Regions from separate parts of the Bacillus sp. K7 genome, predicted to be linked through region 1. Evidence: riboswitches for the same ligand, from Rfam matches in the RefSeq annotation. Region 1 holds a riboswitch; each other region holds the start of a gene.
The links. A riboswitch is a leader RNA that binds a small molecule or an ion and turns the genes downstream of it on or off. The one in region 1 is predicted to bind S-adenosylmethionine.
Positions count from the first base shown of each region.

Region 2: it holds a riboswitch for S-adenosylmethionine, as region 1 does, so the genes downstream of both, metN (methionine ABC transporter ATP-binding protein MetN) here and metK (methionine adenosyltransferase) in region 1, are expected to answer to the same signal.
Region 3: it holds a riboswitch for S-adenosylmethionine, as region 1 does, so the genes downstream of both, M1D98_RS18835 (5-methyltetrahydropteroyltriglutamate--homocysteine S-methyltransferase) here and metK (methionine adenosyltransferase) in region 1, are expected to answer to the same signal.
Region 4: it holds a riboswitch for S-adenosylmethionine, as region 1 does, so the genes downstream of both, M1D98_RS08245 (phosphoadenylyl-sulfate reductase) here and metK (methionine adenosyltransferase) in region 1, are expected to answer to the same signal.

Region 1 covers NZ_CP096406.1:2,834,018-2,838,803, reverse strand. Annotated here, with positions in the region: gene M1D98_RS14485 (ABC transporter substrate-binding protein) at 1-261, opposite strand, end outside; gene M1D98_RS14480 (alpha/beta hydrolase family protein) at 412-1,185, shown strand; gene M1D98_RS14475 (DUF2584 domain-containing protein) at 1,237-1,479, shown strand; gene pckA (phosphoenolpyruvate carboxykinase (ATP)) at 1,518-3,101, opposite strand; SAM riboswitch class I at 3,299-3,436, shown strand; gene metK (methionine adenosyltransferase) at 3,604-4,786, shown strand, end outside.
Region 2 covers NZ_CP096406.1:3,051,389-3,056,174, reverse strand. Annotated here, with positions in the region: gene M1D98_RS15685 (arsenate reductase family protein) at 1-94, shown strand, start outside; gene gcvH (glycine cleavage system protein GcvH) at 161-544, shown strand; gene M1D98_RS15675 (YusG family protein) at 600-836, shown strand; gene M1D98_RS15670 (toprim domain-containing protein) at 908-1,270, shown strand; gene M1D98_RS15665 (thioredoxin family protein) at 1,272-1,592, shown strand; gene M1D98_RS15660 (SCP2 sterol-binding domain-containing protein) at 1,700-2,044, shown strand; SAM riboswitch class I at 2,159-2,265, shown strand; gene metN (methionine ABC transporter ATP-binding protein MetN) at 2,371-3,396, shown strand; gene metP (methionine ABC transporter permease MetP) at 3,389-4,057, shown strand; gene metQ (methionine ABC transporter substrate-binding lipoprotein MetQ) at 4,071-4,786, shown strand, end outside.
Region 3 covers NZ_CP096406.1:3,680,891-3,685,676, forward strand. Annotated here, with positions in the region: gene M1D98_RS18815 (LysR family transcriptional regulator) at 1-836, shown strand, start outside; gene pepT (peptidase T) at 1,040-2,272, shown strand; gene M1D98_RS18825 (hypothetical protein) at 2,382-2,507, shown strand; partial or broken gene M1D98_RS18830 (hypothetical protein) at 2,811-3,064, shown strand; SAM riboswitch class I at 3,410-3,516, shown strand; gene M1D98_RS18835 (5-methyltetrahydropteroyltriglutamate--homocysteine S-methyltransferase) at 3,601-4,734, shown strand.
Region 4 covers NZ_CP096406.1:1,622,621-1,627,406, forward strand. Annotated here, with positions in the region: gene pyrF (orotidine-5'-phosphate decarboxylase) at 1-680, shown strand, start outside; gene pyrE (orotate phosphoribosyltransferase) at 677-1,309, shown strand; SAM riboswitch class I at 1,454-1,559, shown strand; gene M1D98_RS08245 (phosphoadenylyl-sulfate reductase) at 1,720-2,421, shown strand; gene cysP (sulfate permease) at 2,433-3,497, shown strand; gene sat (sulfate adenylyltransferase) at 3,546-4,694, shown strand; gene cysC (adenylyl-sulfate kinase) at 4,707-4,786, shown strand, end outside.

The DNA of each region.
Region 1 (4,786 bases):
AAGGGCGATGTCGGAGCCGTTTGATAGAAGCGATGTCATCGTTTTGTCGCCGCCCCATGTCGTGCTGACATTGACATCAAGCCCTTCTTCCTTAAAAAATCCTTTTGACTCTGCAACATACAGAGGCGCGTAAAAAATTGAATGGGTCACTTCAGCTACTTTGACTTTGGTGAGTGTTTCCTCCTGCTTGCAAGCTGCCAGAGCAATCATCAGAAAGATGCTGCCGACACAGGCGCAGCCCAGCCTTAACCATTTATTCACATAGACAACCTCCTTATTTAGCATCAAGTTCATGGCCTTTTTTGCTTTACATATCGTATGATGGGTATAAAAATGTGTGAATGCCTAATCAGGTTCTCTGGATGTAAATATGGAGTAAGGAAAGCATATAGAAAAAAGGAGGCGGCTGCTTTGATTGTTGAGAAAAGAAGATTTCCGTCGCCAAGCCAGCATGTGCGTCTGTATACGATCTGCTATCTTTCGAATGGCTTACGGGTAAAGGGGCTTCTGGCTGAGCCGGTAGCACCGGGACAATATGACGGATTTTTATATTTGCGCGGCGGAATTAAAAACGTGGGCATGGTTCGGCCGGGCCGGATCATCCAGTTTGCGTCCCAAGGGTTCGTTGTGTTTGCTCCTTTTTACAGAGGAAATCAAGGAGGCGAGGGGAATGAAGATTTTGCCGGAGAAGACAGAGAGGATGCTTTTTCTGCTTTTCACCTGCTTCAGCAGCATCCGAATGTCAAGAAGGACAGAATCCATATTTTCGGTTTTTCCCGCGGCGGCATTATGGGAATGCTCACTGCAATTGAAATGGGGCGGCATGCAGCTTCATTTGTTTCCTGGGGAGGCGTCAGCGATATGATCCTTACATATGAGGAGCGGAAAGATTTACGGCGAATGATGAAAAGAGTCATCGGGGGAACACCGAAAAAGGTGCCTGAGGAATATAAATGGAGAACGCCGTTTGGCCAGATAAACAAAATCCAAGCGCCCGTGCTGTTAATCCATGGAGAAAAAGACCAAAATGTTTCAATTCAGCATTCCTATTTATTTGAAGAGAAGCTCAAACAGCTGCATAAGCCGGTGGAGACGTGGTACTACAGTACATTCACACATTATTTTCCGCCAAAAGAAAACCGGCGTATCGTGCGGCAGCTGACACAATGGATGAAAAACCGCTGACGATGAAATATGGTATGATGAAGAAAAAAGAGAACGAAAGGGGATTTCAATTTGGGAATGCCTGTTGAATTTAATACACTGATTGTGACAAAAGGAAAAGAAGTTCGCATAGATGAAAATATATTCACGTTAGAGAAAGACGGATACCGTGTGTATCCGATGGAGATTCCGATCGATGTGCGTAAAACAAAGTTCGGCGAAAAGTCAGGCACGGCAGAAGTGCAGAAGCTTCAATGGGAAGACGGCCGGACTATCATTACGTACAAGCTGACGTCTCTGTATTCCGTCAATTAAAACAAGCCAAGAGCGTAATTGCTCTTGGCTTTTGCTTTTTAAACGAGAGGGCCGCCCGCCTGTGCAATGGCATCTGTATGTCCGAACTTTTTAAAGTTCTCTTTGAATTCATGTGCGAGGCTGACCGCTTTTTCTCTGAATTCTTTCTTGTTGTTCCAAGTGTTTTCAGGCTGAAGGATATGATCAGGAACGCCGGGAACGTGAACCGGAATGTGCAGGCCGAAAATATCGTCAGTCGTCATTTCTGCATCCTCCAATTTGCCTTCAATCGCCGCCTTGACCATCGATCTCGTATAAGAAAGCTTCATACGTTCGCCTGTCCCGTAGCCGCCGCCGGTCCAGCCGGTATTGACCAAGAAAACGTCTGCGCCATGTTCATCGATTTTGTTGCCGAGCATTTCAGCATAGACATGAGCAGGAAGCGGCAGGAATGGTGAGCCGAAGCATGTGGAGAACGTCGTTTCAGGAGACGTCACACCGCGTTCGGTTCCGGCAAGCTTGCTCGTATAACCGCTCAAGAAATGGTACATCGCCTGCTCCTTCGTCAGTTTGCTGATGGGCGGCAGGACTCCGAATGCATCAGCCGTCAAAAATACAATGGCTGAAGGATGGCCCGCTATGCTTGGTGTGACGATATTGTCAATCATATGAATCGGGTAAGCCGCCCGCGTGTTTTCGGTATAGAAGGAATCATCATAATTGGCTTCACGTGTCTCTTCATCCACTACAACATTTTCAAGAACAGACCCGAAGCGGATTGCGTTAAAGATTTGAGGCTCTTTTTCTGCGCTTAAATGAATGCATTTGGCGTAGCATCCGCCTTCGATGTTAAAGACGCCTGTGTCAGACCAGCCGTGTTCATCATCGCCGATCAGTTTGCGGTCAGCATCGGCCGACAGGGTGGTCTTGCCTGTTCCAGACAATCCGAAGAAAAGGGCGACATTGCCTTTTTCACCGACATTGGCGGAGCAGTGCATGGATAGAATATCTCTTTCAGGAAGCAGGAAATTCATAATGGAGAAAATGGATTTTTTCATTTCTCCCGCATATTCTGTTCCGCCGATTAAAATCATACGCTTTTCGAAAGAGACAATAATAAACGTTTCGGAATGTGTGCCGTCTGTTTTTGGGTCCGCTTTGAAATGCGGGGCAGAAAGAATGGTAAACGGCTGTTCAACTGTTTTCTTGTCATTGCCTTCCGGGCGGATAAACAGCTGTCTGGCGAATAAATTATGCCATGCGAACTCATTGACGACGGTGATCGGCAGTCTGTATGTTTCATCTGCTCCGGCGAATCCTTCAAAAACAAACAGCTCATCCCGCTGTTTCAAATAGCTGACAACTTTCGTGTACAGCCGCTCAAACGCTTCTTCTGAAATCGGCTGATTCACCGTACCCCAATCGATCTTATGTTTCGTGTTTTCTTCCTCCACGATGAATTTGTCTTTCGGTGAACGTCCTGTGTAAGCGCCTGTTGTCGCCCGAACGGCACCTGTGGATGTTAAAATGCCTTCGTTTCGGGACAGTACTTTTTCTGTAAGCTGTGCTGCTGATAAATTATGACACACATTTGAACTTGTTAATAAAGCTTGTAAATCAGCGGTTAAATCAACTGAGTTCATATGAAACCTTCCTTTATCGTTTATTTGTGTTTTGCTAATTGTGAATTAGTATAACATATATTTTCAAACAGTCTATACTATTTATCGTTTTTTGTGTGTGCGTTTCCATTGTTTTCCCTTGATATAGGTGCCTATTTCTTCTGAATCATATTGACATTGCAAACCCTTTTACGATAAGATATTTCATTGAGCGGATACTCTTATCCCGAGCTGGCGGAGGGACAGGCCCTATGAAGCCCAGCAACCGGTTTCTCTGTTATTATTATGTTCACCCATGTGAGACAACCAAGGTGCTAACCTGTTGCAAGGTTGTATGATTCCTTGAGCGATAAGAGTGAAAGGCACAAAGACCAAACCCTTTCCTCGATGGAAAAGGTTTTTTTATTTCATAAATATGCCAATTAACATTCTCTAATATAACGTTACATTGTATAAGAGGGAGCGAGTTCCGTATCATATAGACAAGGTCTTTCGGGAGGCCTTGTGCAGGAGGAAGCAAAACATGAGTAAAAATCGTCGTTTATTTACATCAGAATCTGTTACGGAGGGACATCCGGATAAAATCTGTGACCAGATTTCTGACAGCATCTTAGATGAAATTTTAAAGAAAGACCCTAACGCGCGTGTTGCTTGTGAAACGTCAGTGACTACCGGGTTGGTTCTTGTCAGTGGGGAGATCACAACATCTACGTATGTTGACATTCCAAAAACGGTTCGCCAAACCATTAAAGAAATCGGATACACACGTGCGAAATACGGATTTGATGCGGAAACTTGTGCGGTTTTAACATCAATTGACGAACAGTCTGCAGATATCGCGATGGGTGTAGACCAAGCGCTTGAAGCCCGTGAAGGCACAATGAGCGATGAAGAAATCGAAGCGATCGGTGCCGGTGACCAAGGTTTAATGTTCGGTTATGCGTGCAACGAAACGAAAGAGCTTATGCCTCTTCCGATTTCACTTGCCCATAAATTGGCCCGCCGCCTAAGTGAAGTCCGTAAAGAAGATATTCTTCCGTACCTTCGCCCTGACGGCAAAACACAGGTAACGGTTGAGTACGATGAAAATAACAAACCTGTCCGTATTGACGCGATTGTTATTTCAACTCAGCATCACCCTGAAATTACGCTTGAGCAAATCCAGCGCAACATTAAAGAACATGTCATCAATCCGGTTGTTCCTGAAGAGCTGATTGATGAAGAAACAAAATATTTCATCAACCCTACAGGACGTTTCGTTATCGGAGGCCCTCAAGGGGATGCGGGACTTACAGGACGCAAAATCATCGTTGATACGTACGGCGGCTATGCTCGCCACGGCGGAGGCGCGTTCTCAGGCAAGGATGCGACGAAGGTAGACCGTTCTGCTGCTTATGCAGCGAGATACGTTGCGAAAAACATCGTTGCGGCTGAGCTTGCTGATTCTTGCGAAGTACAGCTTGCTTACGCGATCGGTGTTGCACAGCCTGTGTCAATCTCAATCAACACATTCGGTTCCGGAAAAGCTTCTGAAGAAAAACTGATTGAAGTTGTTCGCAATAACTTTGATTTACGACCTGCCGGCATTATCAAAATGCTTGATTTGCGCCGTCCGATCTACAAACAAACTGCTGCGTATGGCCACTTTGGACGTCACGATGTTGATCTTCCGTGGGAGCGTACAGACAAAGCGGAGCAGCTGCGCA
Region 2 (4,786 bases), 220 kb from region 1:
AGACGGAATGCTGATCAAACGCCCGCTTACAACAGACGGCGAAAAAGTGACAGTCGGTTTTAAAGAAGACCAATTTGAAGAAAACTGGGCTTAAGGTCAATTTTTTTTGAAAAGTATGGTATCTTCTTATTATAGTGCTGTAAAAAATGGAGGGATTCAATTGAGCATACCTAAAGATTTGCGTTACTCAGGAGAACACGAGTGGGTAAAAGTTGAAGGAGAAAAAGCCAGAATCGGGATTACACATTTTGCCCAGTCCGAGCTAGGTGATATCGTGTTTGTCGAACTTCCTGAAGTGGGTGCTGAAATCAAAGCGGACGAGCCATTCGGCAGCGTTGAATCCGTTAAAACGGTATCTGAGCTTTATGCGCCGATTAACGGAACTGTTGTGGAAATAAACGAAGATCTTGATGACAGTCCGGAATTCGTCAATGAATCTCCGTACGAAAAAGCATGGATGATCGTCGTTGAGCCGTCTGACGCTTCTGAAATTGAAAAACTGATGACAGCAGAACAATACGAAGAGATGACACAGGAAGACTAAAACAGGATAGCTGTAAAGGCAATTGGACACGCTAACGTTATGGGAGGTGTCCAATATGGCTTTCAGCAAACAAAAGCTCGATGTCACCAATGATGTGACAGGCCGCTTTCAAAATGGCCGGCTCTCGTTATATCATGAAAATGAGAGGATCGGACAAATGACAAGCATGAATGAATATGAGCTTAAATCCGGTTATTCCTTTGAAAATGAGAAGTTTTATAAGACAGCTGACGTGGTCTCAGGAAATGACGCAAAATATGTGGACTGTGACTACGAAAATGGCTGGTGTTAATGATGGCGGTGAATTTCACTGCCTTCTTTTACAATCTGAACGTTTCAAATTTGACGCGGCAGGTGAAGAAAATGGATGAGCTGGAAAAGGTTTTGATTGTCGAAGGGAAATCAGATAAAGAGAAAATCGAAAGCGTCTTGAATGAACCGGTGCGCATTATCTGCACAAACGGAACAATCAGCCAGCTGAAGCTTGAAGAATTGGCTGACGAGCTTTACGATAAAGACGTCTATATATTGGTTGATGCTGATGAATCAGGCGAGAAATTGAGAAAACAGCTGAAAAGAGAGTTTAACGAAGCCTGCCATCTGCATATCGACAGAGCCTATAAAGAAGTCGAGGCTGCGCCCAGACACCATGTCGCCTCTGTATTGCTGCGCGCGAATTTGAATGTCCATACTATTTTTCTTGAAAGAAAGCCCCGAGGTGTATAGCATGAAAGAACTCCAGGAATATGAACTTGAGCACATTTCTGATGATGTGTATCTTCTATATTTATATACTCCATTTTGCGGCACTTGCCAGCTTGCAAGCAAAATGCTGACAGTCGTGAAAGAAATGCTCCCTGATGTCGCCTTCTATCAAAACAATGTCAATTATTCTCCGACTTTCGCAAAAGCGTATCAAATTGAGAGCGTTCCTTGTTTTCTGCTGTTTAAAGGCGGAAAAGTGGTCGAAAGAGGATATGCGTTTCATTCCGTTTCTTATTTATATGAGCTGATAAAACAAAAATCATCTTCCGCATCCTATTTATGACATATTTCTCAGCGCATTCCAATGAAATTGTCGTTCGTTTTATAAAGGGGTTCATATGCTAAAGAGAGAAATGTCTATGTATGACCAACAAATAGGAGGTTGTACATATGGAGAAAGCGGAAGTTTTAGAAGATGAGTATCAGCATCTGTTTTTAAGACCCCTTTTGAGCGCTTCAACATTGCTCATTACCTTCCAAGGAGAAACAGAAGCCTTAACCGTCTCAATAAACGAACAGGGAGAAATGAAAGAAATTTCTCAGCGCCAAACGTCCAACCTGACCTTTTACGGAAACCAATCCGAAATCATTCATTTATTGCACGGAGATATTTCCCTTCAGCATCTGATTCAGAGCGGAAGCCTGAAAGTTAAGGGGTCCTTCAGAGCCCTGTTAAAGCTAGAAGCGATTCTCTGGCTGACGAATGGTTTTTTTCAGAGGATTGCAAAGAATTAAAAAATAGCAAATTATTATAATAGTAAAAGTTGACATCATTTATTTTATTGACATGCAAACATCCGCCATGCTATTCTACATTAAGAATTTCCGGACGAAAAAGACTATATATTTCTCTTATCAAGAGAGGTGGAGGGAAGTGCCCTATGAAGCCCGGCAACCATCAACGCTGTTGAAATGGTGCCAATTCACACGAAGCGTTCAGCTTTGAAAGATGAGAGAAAGGCGTTTTATATAAGCCTTTCTGCTCACATGTGCAGAAAGGTTTTTCTTTTGCAGAAAATCCCGGAAGATTTCTTAGAATAGTGTTAAGGCAGGTGATTGCTTTGATCAATCTTCAAGATGTTTCAAAAGTCTATAAGTCGAAACATGGAGATGTCAATGCTGTCCAAAATGTCTCGCTTTCCATCAAAAAAGGTGAGATTTTTGGAATTATAGGATATAGCGGAGCTGGAAAAAGTTCCTTAATCCGTCTGCTGAACGGCCTTGAGAAACCAACCTCAGGAACCGTGGAAGTAGCGGGAACCAAGATTAATGAAGTAAACGGACGCGGGTTAAGAAAAGCACGCCATAACATCAGCATGATTTTCCAGCATTTCAATTTGCTGTGGTCGCGGACGGTCAGAGATAATATCATGTTTCCTCTGGAAATTGCCGGGGTGAAAAAGAACGAGCGTATCAAGCGCGCCAATGAACTGATTAAACTGGTAGGTTTAGAAGGAAAAGAAAAATCTTATCCTTCTCAGCTGAGCGGCGGACAAAAGCAGCGTGTCGGAATCGCCAGAGCGCTCGCAAACAATCCGAAGGTTCTCCTTTGTGATGAAGCGACATCAGCATTAGATCCGCAAACGACTGATTCAATTTTGGATCTATTGTCCGATATTAATGATAGACTCGGTTTGACAATTGTGCTGATCACGCATGAAATGCATGTGATCCGCAAAATCTGCAACAGAGTCGCTGTCATGGAAAACGGAAAGGTTGTGGAAGAAGGCGAAGTTCTTGATGTCTTCAAAAACCCGAAAGAAGACATGACAAAACGGTTTGTTCAGCAGGTGACAGAGCCGGAAGAAACGAAAGAAACGCTTCAGCACCTTCTTGATGAAACAGCATCAGGAAAAACGGTTCAGCTCACATTTGTCGGTGATTCGGCTGAACAGCCTCTGATTACAGAGATGATCAGAAACTTTAATGTCAGCGTCAATATTTTGCAAGGGAAAATTTCGCAAACGAAGGATGGAGCTTACGGTTCACTGTTCATCCACATTGACGGTGACGAGGAAGAAGTGCAAAACGTGATCCGGTTCATTAATGACAAACAGGTAAAAGCAGAGGTGATCACGAATGTTTGAAACATATTTTCCGAATGTTGATTTAACTGAATTGTGGAACGCGACATATGAAACCCTTTATATGACGCTGATCTCTCTGCTGTTTGCTTTTGTTATCGGGGTGATTCTCGGCTTGCTGCTCTTTCTGACAAGCAAAGGGAGCCTCTGGCAGAATAAAACGGTCAACTCTGTGATTGCGGCTGTTGTCAACATATTCAGATCGATTCCGTTCCTCATTCTAATTATTTTATTGCTTGGTTTTACGAAGTTTTTAGTCGGCACGATCTTAGGGCCAAACGCCGCATTGCCGGCGCTGGTGATCGGCTCGGCACCGTTTTACGCGCGCCTCGCTGAAATCGCGCTGCGCGAGGTAGACAAAGGTGTTATCGAAGCTGCCAAATCAATGGGAGCCAAGACGTCTACGATTATTTTCAAAGTGCTGCTTCCTGAATCTATGCCGGCTCTCATTTCTGGCATCACGGTGACGGCGATCGCTTTGATCGGCTCAACGGCAATCGCCGGGGCCATCGGTTCAGGCGGCCTTGGAAACCTTGCGTACGTAGAAGGCTATCAGTCGAACAATGCTGATGTTACCTTCATTGCTACTGTGTTTATTTTAATCATCGTATTTATTATTCAAATCATCGGTGATGTCATAACAAATATTATAGATAAACGATAAGGGAGGATTTACAATGAAAAAGCTATTTTTAGGTGCACTATTGCTTGTATTTGCAGGAGTTTTGGCTGCCTGCGGTTCGAATAAAGGCGCAGAGTCTGGCAAGAAAGAAATTGTCGTTGCTGCGACAAAAACACCGCATGCGGAAATTTTAAAAGAAGCTGAACCACTGTTGAAAGAAAAAGGCTATACGCTGGAAGTGAAAGTGCTTAGTGATTACAAGATGTACAACAAAGCTTTATCTGATAAAGAAGTGGATGCGAACTACTTCCAGCACATTCCTTACCTTGAGCAAGAAATGAAAGAAAACACAGATTACAAACTTGTGAATGCCGGCGCTGTTCACTTAGAGCCATTCGGTATTTACTCTAAAACATACAAATCGCTGAAAGACCTTCCAAAGGGTGCGACAATTATTCTGACAAACAACGTGGCTGAACAAGGCCGTATGCTTGCAATGCTTGAAAATGCGGGGCTAATCACACTTGATTCTAAAGTGGAAACAGTTGACGCAACTTTGAAAGACATTAAGAAAAACCCGAAAAACCTTGAATTCAAAAAAGTAGCGCCTGAAGTAACGGCAAAAGCATATGAAAACAAAGAAGGAGACGCGGTCTTCATCAATGTAAACTATGCGATCCAAAATAAATTAAACCCTAAAAAAGACGCGATTGAAGTGGAAGCAACGAAAAACAACCCATACGCTAACATCGTCGCAGTAAGAAAAGGCGA
Region 3 (4,786 bases), 850 kb from region 1:
CAGAGAACTTCAGAGAAACGGCTGAGCGTCTTTACCTCACCCAGCCGGCTGTTTCTCAACATATACGAAAATTAGAAAATGAACTGGACATGCGGCTGTTTTTGCATCCCGGGAGACGCGTCGTCCTGACTGACGAAGGCAGGCTGTTTCTGCCTTATGCCAAAGAAATGATCCATGTATACCAAGCGGGAAAGCAAAAAGTCAGCCAATGGAAGCAAGGATACAGCCGTTCACTTACACTGGCCGTCCATCCCTACATTGCGTCCTATATCTTGCCTCGTTTTCTCCCGGCTTATATCCAAAAACACCCGCATGTTGAACTTTCAACTCATGTGGCTGGATCTGATGAGATCAAAAAAGCGGTGGAACAAAATGAAGCTGATATTGGTTTGTCGCGGAAAGATCCGAACGCAAACACGCTCTATTATCAGCACATATGCGAAGGCACGCTGTGTTTGGCGGCTCCTTTCCAGGAAAACACGACTGCTGATGCTGCTTCTGTCTTCAGCCATTTTCGGCTTCTCACGCATGATCACCCTGCATATGAGGATGCTTTTTTATACAACATCCGTTCACATTACCCTCACCTTCAAACGATGGCTGCCGGGCAGATTGATACGGCTGTCCATATGATAAAAGCGGGAATGGGGGCATCATTCCTCCCCACCTACATCATCAAGCGGGAAGAGGCAGAAAAAAAGCTGATGGCTGTCAGCACGCCCCCGCAACTTAAATTGCCGGCGTCCCAGACGTTTATGATGTGGAAAAGAAACAACGAGGACATTCAGCACTTTCACGCCATGTTACATGACTTTATGCAGCGCGAACAAGTATAGCATCTGAAAAATCAATCTGCCGGTTGACGTTTTCTTGTCCGATATTCGCTATGCTTCATGCAGAAAGGATTTGATGACATGGCGATGAGCCCCTATATTCCAAGACCGGACACAGGCAGTCGTGTTTGCCATTCGTAACGGTATTGTGCAATAGAAATGTCTCGTCCCGCCATGATAAGATAAGACAAAGGAGATGATTGGAAATGAAAGAAGAAATCATGAAACGGTTTACTACATACGTAAAAGTCGATACGCAGTCTGATGAATCGGTCGACACCTGCCCTTCCACACCCGGCCAATTGACGTTAGGAAATATGCTTGTTGATGAATTGAAATCAATCGGCATGCAAGACGTAACCATTGATGAAAACGGCTATGTCATGGCGACTCTTCCCTCCAATACAAATAAAGACGTGCCGACAATCGGCTTTCTCGCCCACGTTGACACCGCCACAGACTTTACTGGCAAAAATGTCAATCCGCAAATCGTTGAAAGCTATGATGGAAAAGACATCGTTCTGAACGAAAAGCTGCAGGTCATCCTGTCACCTAATCAATACCCAGAGCTAACTGGCTATAAAGGCCACACACTCATCACCACAGACGGCACAACCCTGCTCGGCGCGGACAATAAAGCCGGGGTTGCCGAAATCATGACAGCCATGGATTACCTCATCAAACACCCTGAAATCAAACACGGCACCATCAGAGTCGCCTTTACGCCGGATGAAGAAATCGGAAGAGGGCCGCACAAATTTGATGTGAAACGATTCAATGCGTCCTTCGCCTATACAGTTGACGGCGGCCCGCTTGGCGAGCTTGAATACGAAAGCTTCAATGCCGCTGCCGCAAAAATCACAGTCAAAGGCAACAACGTACATCCCGGCACCGCAAAAGGAAAAATGGTCAACTCCGCGAAAATTGCGATGAAGCTCAACAGCCTGCTGCCGGCAGACGAAGCGCCTGAGTATACAGACGGCTATGAAGGATTCTACCACCTGCTCTCCATTCAAGGAGATGTAGAGGAAACAAAGCTGCACTACATTATCAGAGACTTTGACAAAGAGAACTTCCAAAGCAGAAAACAAACGATGAAGCGTGTCGCTGAGGAACTGCAAAGCGAATACGGGCAAGACCGAATTCAGCTTGATATGAATGATCAATACTACAACATGAGAGAGAAAATCGAACCTGTCATCGAAATCGTCAACGTTGCAAAGCAAGCGATGGAAAACCTCGGCATCGAACCAAAAATTTCTCCTATCCGCGGCGGAACGGACGGTTCCCAGCTGTCCTATATGGGACTCCCGACACCAAACATCTTTACTGGCGGAGAAAACTTCCACGGCAAATTCGAATACATTTCAGCCGATAACATGGTCAAAGCCGTCAACGTCATCATTGAGATTGCAAAGCTGTTTGAAGAACAGGCATAATGCCTAATGCCAAAGCCAGTCCAAAAAAGGACTGGTTTTTTACGTGAAAATGAAACATTTCTCATGCGTCCTCCGTAAAACAAGTATCAACGGTTGAGGAGGAGAAACAATGACAAAACATGCAATCGCTGCAAAAAGTCTATTAAAAAAATGGTTCATGACCCGTCCGCCTATCATACAAAAGAAATCAAGCGCATTTCAAAAAATCAGAAAAATGTTCAAACGCTTCTTCTAATCAGTCATCCCATTCCCCAAAACCACTATCTGCGTTTCCTCGTCCCACCCAAATGCTCCGTGATTTGGGTTTTTTGTGTTCAATTGCGCAAAATAGGGTATACATCAAACAAGCACGAAAAGACCATCCAAAAACAGGTAATTGGAATCACATAAATTTAGGTTAAAAGTAATATAAAGGAATTTATTTTTCTGTCGATAGTAACGATAGAACCAATCATCAACAAGAGAAATCACCATGATATAAGACTATTTTCAGGCTATCAGGTTAGACTGTTTTAGAGGGGCAGCTATGTAACATTGGATTTATTTTGAATTTTTTGAATACTTTTTGGCCATTTATCCGTACAATAGAGAATACCAAAACTTTTTTGGGAGGTATGTAACATGATCCTAGTTGTTATCATCGCATTATGCGGCTATCTTCTTTTTTCTTTCAGCAAAGACAATCGCCGCAAACCGCAAAAGACAAGCCCTCAGCCAGCAGCCGCACCTCATCAAAACAACCTAATCGACCTTGACGCCATCCGCCATAAACGCCGAATGCATCTTTCCTAAAACGATATTCAAACAAAAAGGCTGCTGAATCACGCAGCTTTTTTCTTTTCCATTTTCACTATAAGAACAACCAGCAGTATTTCTGATCGCCTCCTATTCGCAATCACTTAGCAATGATCCATTTATCTATGAGTCAACATGTAGAGGTATGATTCTCAGCTGAAGGATAGGATTCCTATCATTTGCAGATTGCAAACGGGGTGGATGTGCTGAATTACACGCCCATTGCTAACTGCTAATATCGTATGATGTAGCGACAAATCCGAAAGTATTTTCTGATAAAGTGTTGACAATTAATCCAAAAGTATTAATATTAAGATAATTGAAATGTAAATATGACGTTTTACCTTATCAAGAGAGGTGGAGGGACTGGCCCTATGATACCCGGCAACCGCTGTTTTAAACAGAATGGTGCTAAATCCTTAAGAACATTGCGTTCTTGCAGATGAGGCGGAGATTTGATTATTCAAGCTCTTCCTTACTCAAAGGAAGAGCTTTTTTCATGCTTACCATATATCAGAAAAGAGGCGAATCACATGGCTCAACAAACAAATGTTGCAGGACAAAAAACAGAAAAACAACGCAAAGCTCCTTTCCGCGCCGATCATGTCGGCAGTTTACTGCGCTCCGCTCCGGTGAAAGAAGCCCGGTTAAAAAAAGCGGCCGGCGAGATCACGGCGGAACAGCTTCGTGAGATCGAAAACAAGGAAATCAGCCGCATTGTGGAAAAACAAAAAGAAATCGGGCTCGATGTGGTAACAGACGGTGAATTCCGCCGTTCCTGGTGGCATTATGATTTTCTCGAAGGGCTTGACGGTGTGGAGCCGTTCATCCCGGCTGAAGGGATTCAATTCCATAATGTAAAAACAAAAGCACGCAGCATCAAAGTGACGGGAAAACTCGATTTTACGAACCATCCAGCGCTTGCCGATTATCAATTTTTACATAAGATTGCCGGCGATGCGACACCAAAGCTGACGATTCCGAGCCCGAATATGCTGTTTTTCGGTGAAAAGGCCGATAAAGGAATTTATGACGACCAAGAGGAATACTTTCATGATCTGGCCCAAGCGTACAAAAAAGCAATCAACGCCTTCTATGACGCTGGATGCCGCTACCTTCAGCTAGATGACACGTCATGGTCTCTCTTCTTTGAGGAAAAAGGCAGAGAGGTCGTTCGTGCCCTCGGCGGCGATCCTGAGACATTGCCTGCCTTGTTCGCCAAAACGATTAACGATGCAGTGGCAGACCGGCCTGATGATTTAACAATCACAATGCACATTTGCCGCGGCAACTTCAAGTCGACTTGGGCGGCATCAGGAGGCTATGACGCTGTAGCGGAAACGATTTTGGACGGCTTACACTTAGACGGCCTGTTCTTGGAATATGATGATGACCGCTCAGGAAATTTTGATCCGCTCCGTTTCGTGAAACGCAAGGATCTGCAAATTGTGCTCGGCTTGATTACATCAAAATACGGCGAGTTGGAAAATCCCGAGGATGTGAAGCGCCGAATCAATGAAGCGGCGCGCTTTGTCAGCTTGGACCAGCTGTGCCTCAGCCCGCAGTGCGGTTTCGCCTCTACGGAAGAAGGCAATCTGTTGACAGAAGAGCAGCAATGGGCAAAGCTGCGCCACGTCATCGACATCGCCAACGATGTGTGGAGATAATCTATCATTGACAGAAACAGAAAATGTGTGAATAATAGATATCATCAGAAAA
Region 4 (4,786 bases), 1.2 Mb from region 1:
CAGCTGAAGAAACACTTGCGTTCTTAGCGCCTTTTCAGCAAAAACCGTTATTTGTAAAGGTTGGAATGGAGCTTTTTTATCAAGAAGGGCCGTCGATTGTTAAACAACTAAAAGAAAGAGAGTGCGAGCTGTTTTTAGATTTAAAGCTTCATGACATCCCGACCACTGTGCACAAAGCGATGAAGCGCTTAGCCGCTCTTGGGGTAGACCTCGTCAATGTTCATGCGGCCGGAGGCAAAAAAATGATGCAAGCAGCTCTGGAAGGCTTAGAAGAAGGGACGCCATCCGGGAAAAAACGCCCGTCCCTTATCGCGGTAACCCAGCTGACAAGCACATCTGAACAAATCATGAAAGATGAACTGCTGATCGAAAAGCCTTTGATTGACACGGTCGTCCACTACAGCAAACTAACAGAAGAAAGCGGATTGGATGGAGTGGTCTGCTCTGTTCATGAAGCAAAAGCCATTTACCAAGCGGTGCCGTCTTCATTTCTGACTGTCACTCCAGGGATCAGGCTGTCAGAAGACGCTGCGAATGACCAAATCCGCGTAGCGACACCTGCAATTGCAAGAGAGAAAGGGTCATCCGCAATTGTAGTAGGACGCTCGATTACAAAAGCGAAAAACCCAGTAAAAGCCTATGAAGCTGTCAAACTCGAATGGGAGGGAATCAAATCATGAAGCAAATCATCGCAAAACATTTATTAGACATCCAAGCTGTATTTTTACGCCCGAACGAGCCATTTACATGGGCAAGCGGCATTTTATCGCCAATCTACTGTGACAACCGCCTTACGCTATCTTTCCCGGAAGTCAGAAATGATGTGGCCTCAGGCATCCGCAAGCTTGTCGAAGAGCATTTTCCTGAAGCTGAAATGATTGCGGGTACAGCGACAGCCGGTATTCCTCATGCTGCTCTGGCGGCTGACCGTTTGAACCTTCCGATGTGTTATGTGAGAAGCAAGCCGAAAGCGCACGGAAAAGGCAATCAGATTGAGGGAGCCGTGCAAAAGGGGCAAAAAACGGTCGTCATTGAAGACTTAATCTCTACAGGAGGCAGCGTGCTTGAAGCTGCGGCAGCTTTACAAGCGGCTGGCTGTGAAGTGCTTGGTGTCGTCTCAATCTTTACGTACGGGCTTTCTCAAGCGCAGGAAGCGTTTGAGAAGGCAGAACTGCCATACTACTCTTTAACTGATTATGATGCGCTCACACAGGTCGCGCTTGAAAACGGAAATATTCATTCAGGGGATTTAGAAAAGCTGAAAACGTGGAAACGAAATCCCGAGTCAAAAGATTGGTTTAAAAAATAATAAATAAATTTCGCTGATGCACAGAGGCCTCAAAGCCTTGATGCAGTTGAAAACAGGCCCCGAGGTCTGTTTTTTTATTAATCCTATAAAAAAAGTCGGGTTGACTTATGTTAGAATTGTGCTAAAATTTACTACAAATCTAAAAACTTATCAAGAGCGGCTGAGGGACTGGACCTATGAAGCCCGGCAACCTGCACAGTTTGTAAGGTGCTACTTCCAGCAAAATGAAATCCATTTTGAAAGATAAGGGCTGCATGCTGTTCTTGTCTTTCTTTCCGCCGGATCGAAAGTTTTTTATTTTAAGAGGAAGAAGGGATGGCGGCAATCACCGCAGCCGCGCATGACATTACAATTGGAAAAAGGCAATCAGCAGAAAGCGACTGTTTGTCTCCGAAAGGAGGAAAGAAGAAATGTTAACGTACGATAATTGGGAAGAGCCAACGATTACATTTCCGGAAGACGATCCTTATAAAGGAGCGCTGTCAGTTTTAAAGTGGGCATACGGCCATTACGGCAATCAGCTTGTTTATGCCTGCAGTTTCGGAATTGAGGGAATCGTTCTGATTGACTTAATTTATAAAGTGAAAAAAGACGCAGAGATTGTGTTTCTTGATACAGGACTTCATTTTAAAGAAACCTATGAAACGATTGAACGAGTGAAAGAGCGTTATCCGGGTCTTCATATCATCCTGAAAAAACCAGATCTCACGCTTGAGGAGCAAGCTGGTGAATATGGCGATAAACTGTGGGAGAGAGAACCGAATCAATGCTGCTATCTCAGAAAGATCGTTCCTTTAAGAGAGGCGCTTTCGGGACATCCGGCCTGGCTTTCCGGCCTGCGCCGTGATCAAGGGCCGAGTCGTGCCAATACGAATTTCTTAAATAAAGATGAAAAATTCAAATCAGTAAAAGTATGTCCGCTTATCCACTGGACTTGGAAAGACATTTGGAGATACACATCCCGGAATGAGCTGGACTACAATCCGCTTCATGACCAAGGATATCCAAGTATTGGCTGCGCGCCTTGTACCGCTCCAGCTTTTACTGCAGAGGATTTACGCTCAGGAAGATGGAATGGTATGGCGAAAACAGAATGCGGACTGCATGAATAAGGAGCTGTAAAATGGAATTAGCCGCTATTTTATTTAGCTTGTTTTTCGCGATGAATATTGGTGCAAGCGGCGCTGCAGCTTCGATGGGAGTTGCTTACGGCTCTGGAGCCATCAAAAAGAAAACATACGCTTTGATCCTGTGCGCAGTCGGTGTGCTCGCTGGAGCGGTCATTGGCGGGGGCGAGGTTGTAAAAACCATCAGCTCTGGGATTATCCCTGAGCAGACCATTACACTGACGGTTGTTTGCATTATTATTGGAGCCGCTGCGCTGTCACTCTTTACAGCTAACCTGCTCGGCATTCCTTTGTCGACAAGTGAAGTAACGGTCGGCGCTGTTGTCGGCGTGGGAGTGGCTTACAAGGTATTGTTTGTGAACAGCCTTCTGGTCATTGTGTCGTTTTGGATTTTTGTCCCGCTGTTCGCTTTCGGTTTCACATATTTCGTGTATAAGCTGTTTCGTTATTTTAAGATTGAATTGAAATCGTCTAAAAAGCAAAAAATCCTTGGCATTGCGTTGTTAGGTGCCGGATTTTTCGAAGCGTTCTCTGCTGGCATGAACAACGTGGCGAATGCCGTTGGCCCGTTAGTTGCGGCCGGTGTGCTGGATGTCGCGAAAGGAACCTGGTACGGAGGGATTTTTGTTGCACTTGGCGCGCTGTTATTAGGCCGGCGGGTATTAGAAACAAACGGGAAGAAAATTACGAGATTTTCAAAAGGAGAGGGCATTCTCTTATCCAGTACAGGAGCGGGACTGGTGATCATCAGTTCTGTATTTGGGATGCCGGTGCCTTTGGCTCAAGTCACGTCATCGTCTATTATCGGAATAGGCATGGCAAAAAACGGTCCGAATGTGTTCCATAAACAAGTTGTTCAAACGATGCTGAAGGTATGGATTGTATCGCCGTTTTTATCTTTATCGATTTCTTATATGCTCGTATCCTTGTTTTTAAAAGCGGATTATTATGCAATCTTTATCATGGTAAGCGTGCTCTTAGCGACGGTGGGTGCCGTCAGCCTGACGAAGGCCATACGTAAAGAGAGGCGATCTGTCCATGAACAAGGCGGGGGAATCTGAGTATTAATCTGAGTTTTTTTATATGTTAACTAGGAGGAAGTGGATATTATGAGCTTAGCACCTCACGGAGGAACATTAGTAAACAGAGTAGATGAATCATATGATATAAGCAGCATTCAAAAAGAAATTGAACTTGATTTGATATCTTTTGCAGATTTAGAGTTAATTGGAATCGGTGGGTACAGCCCGATCGAAGGCTTCTTTAATGAAGAAGATTACGTATCTGTTGTTGAAAACATGCGACTTTCTTCCGGTGTTGTCTGGTCTCTCCCGATCACGCTCCCGGTCAGCGCTCAAAAAGCAGCTGATCTGTCAGTTGGTGAAACGGTAAAGTTAACGTATGAAGGAGAAACATACGGCGTGGTACAAATTGAAGACCTGTACGTGCCTGACAAACAAAAAGAAGCAGTCAATGTGTACAAAACAGACGATCAGGAACACCCGGGTGTTAAAAAGCTGTTCAGCCGCGGCGATACATATGTGGGCGGACCGATCACATTGATTAAAAAAGCTTCAAAACAGTTCCCTGAATTTACGTTCGAACCGGCAGAAACTAGACGCCAGTTTGCAGAAAATGGCTGGAATACAATTGTCGGTTTCCAAACAAGAAATCCTGTTCACAGAGCACATGAATACATTCAAAAAACCGCTCTTGAAACAGTAGACGGTTTGTTTTTAAACCCGCTGGTAGGTGAAACGAAATCTGATGACATCCCAGCTGACGTGCGGATGGAAAGCTACCAAGTGCTTCTTGACAATTATTATCCGAAAGATCGCGTGTTCCTTGGTGTCTTCTTAGCGGCGATGCGTTATGCAGGGCCGAGAGAAGCGATTTTCCACGCGCTTGTCAGAAAGAACTACGGCTGCACGCATTTCATCGTCGGGCGCGACCACGCTGGTGTAGGCGATTATTACGGAACATATGAGGCGCAGGAGCTGTTTGACACATTTAAACCTGAAGAACTCGGGATTACACCGCTAAAATTCGAGCACAGCTTCTTCTGCAAAAAATGCGGAAATATGGGAACAGCGAAAACTTGCCCTCACGGCAGAGAGCATCACGTCATTTTATCAGGCACTAAGGTGAGAGGCATGTTGAGAGACGGTGTGCTGCCGCCTGCTGAATTCAGCCGCGCAGAAGTCGTAGAAGTATTGATCAGAGGAATGAAGAAAAAAGAAGAAGCAGGCGTATTTTAAGGGGGACTGGCAGTGACAAATCGCGATATCGTATGGCATGAAGCCTCTATTACAAAAGAAGAGTACCAGCAAAAAAACAAGCACAAAAGCTC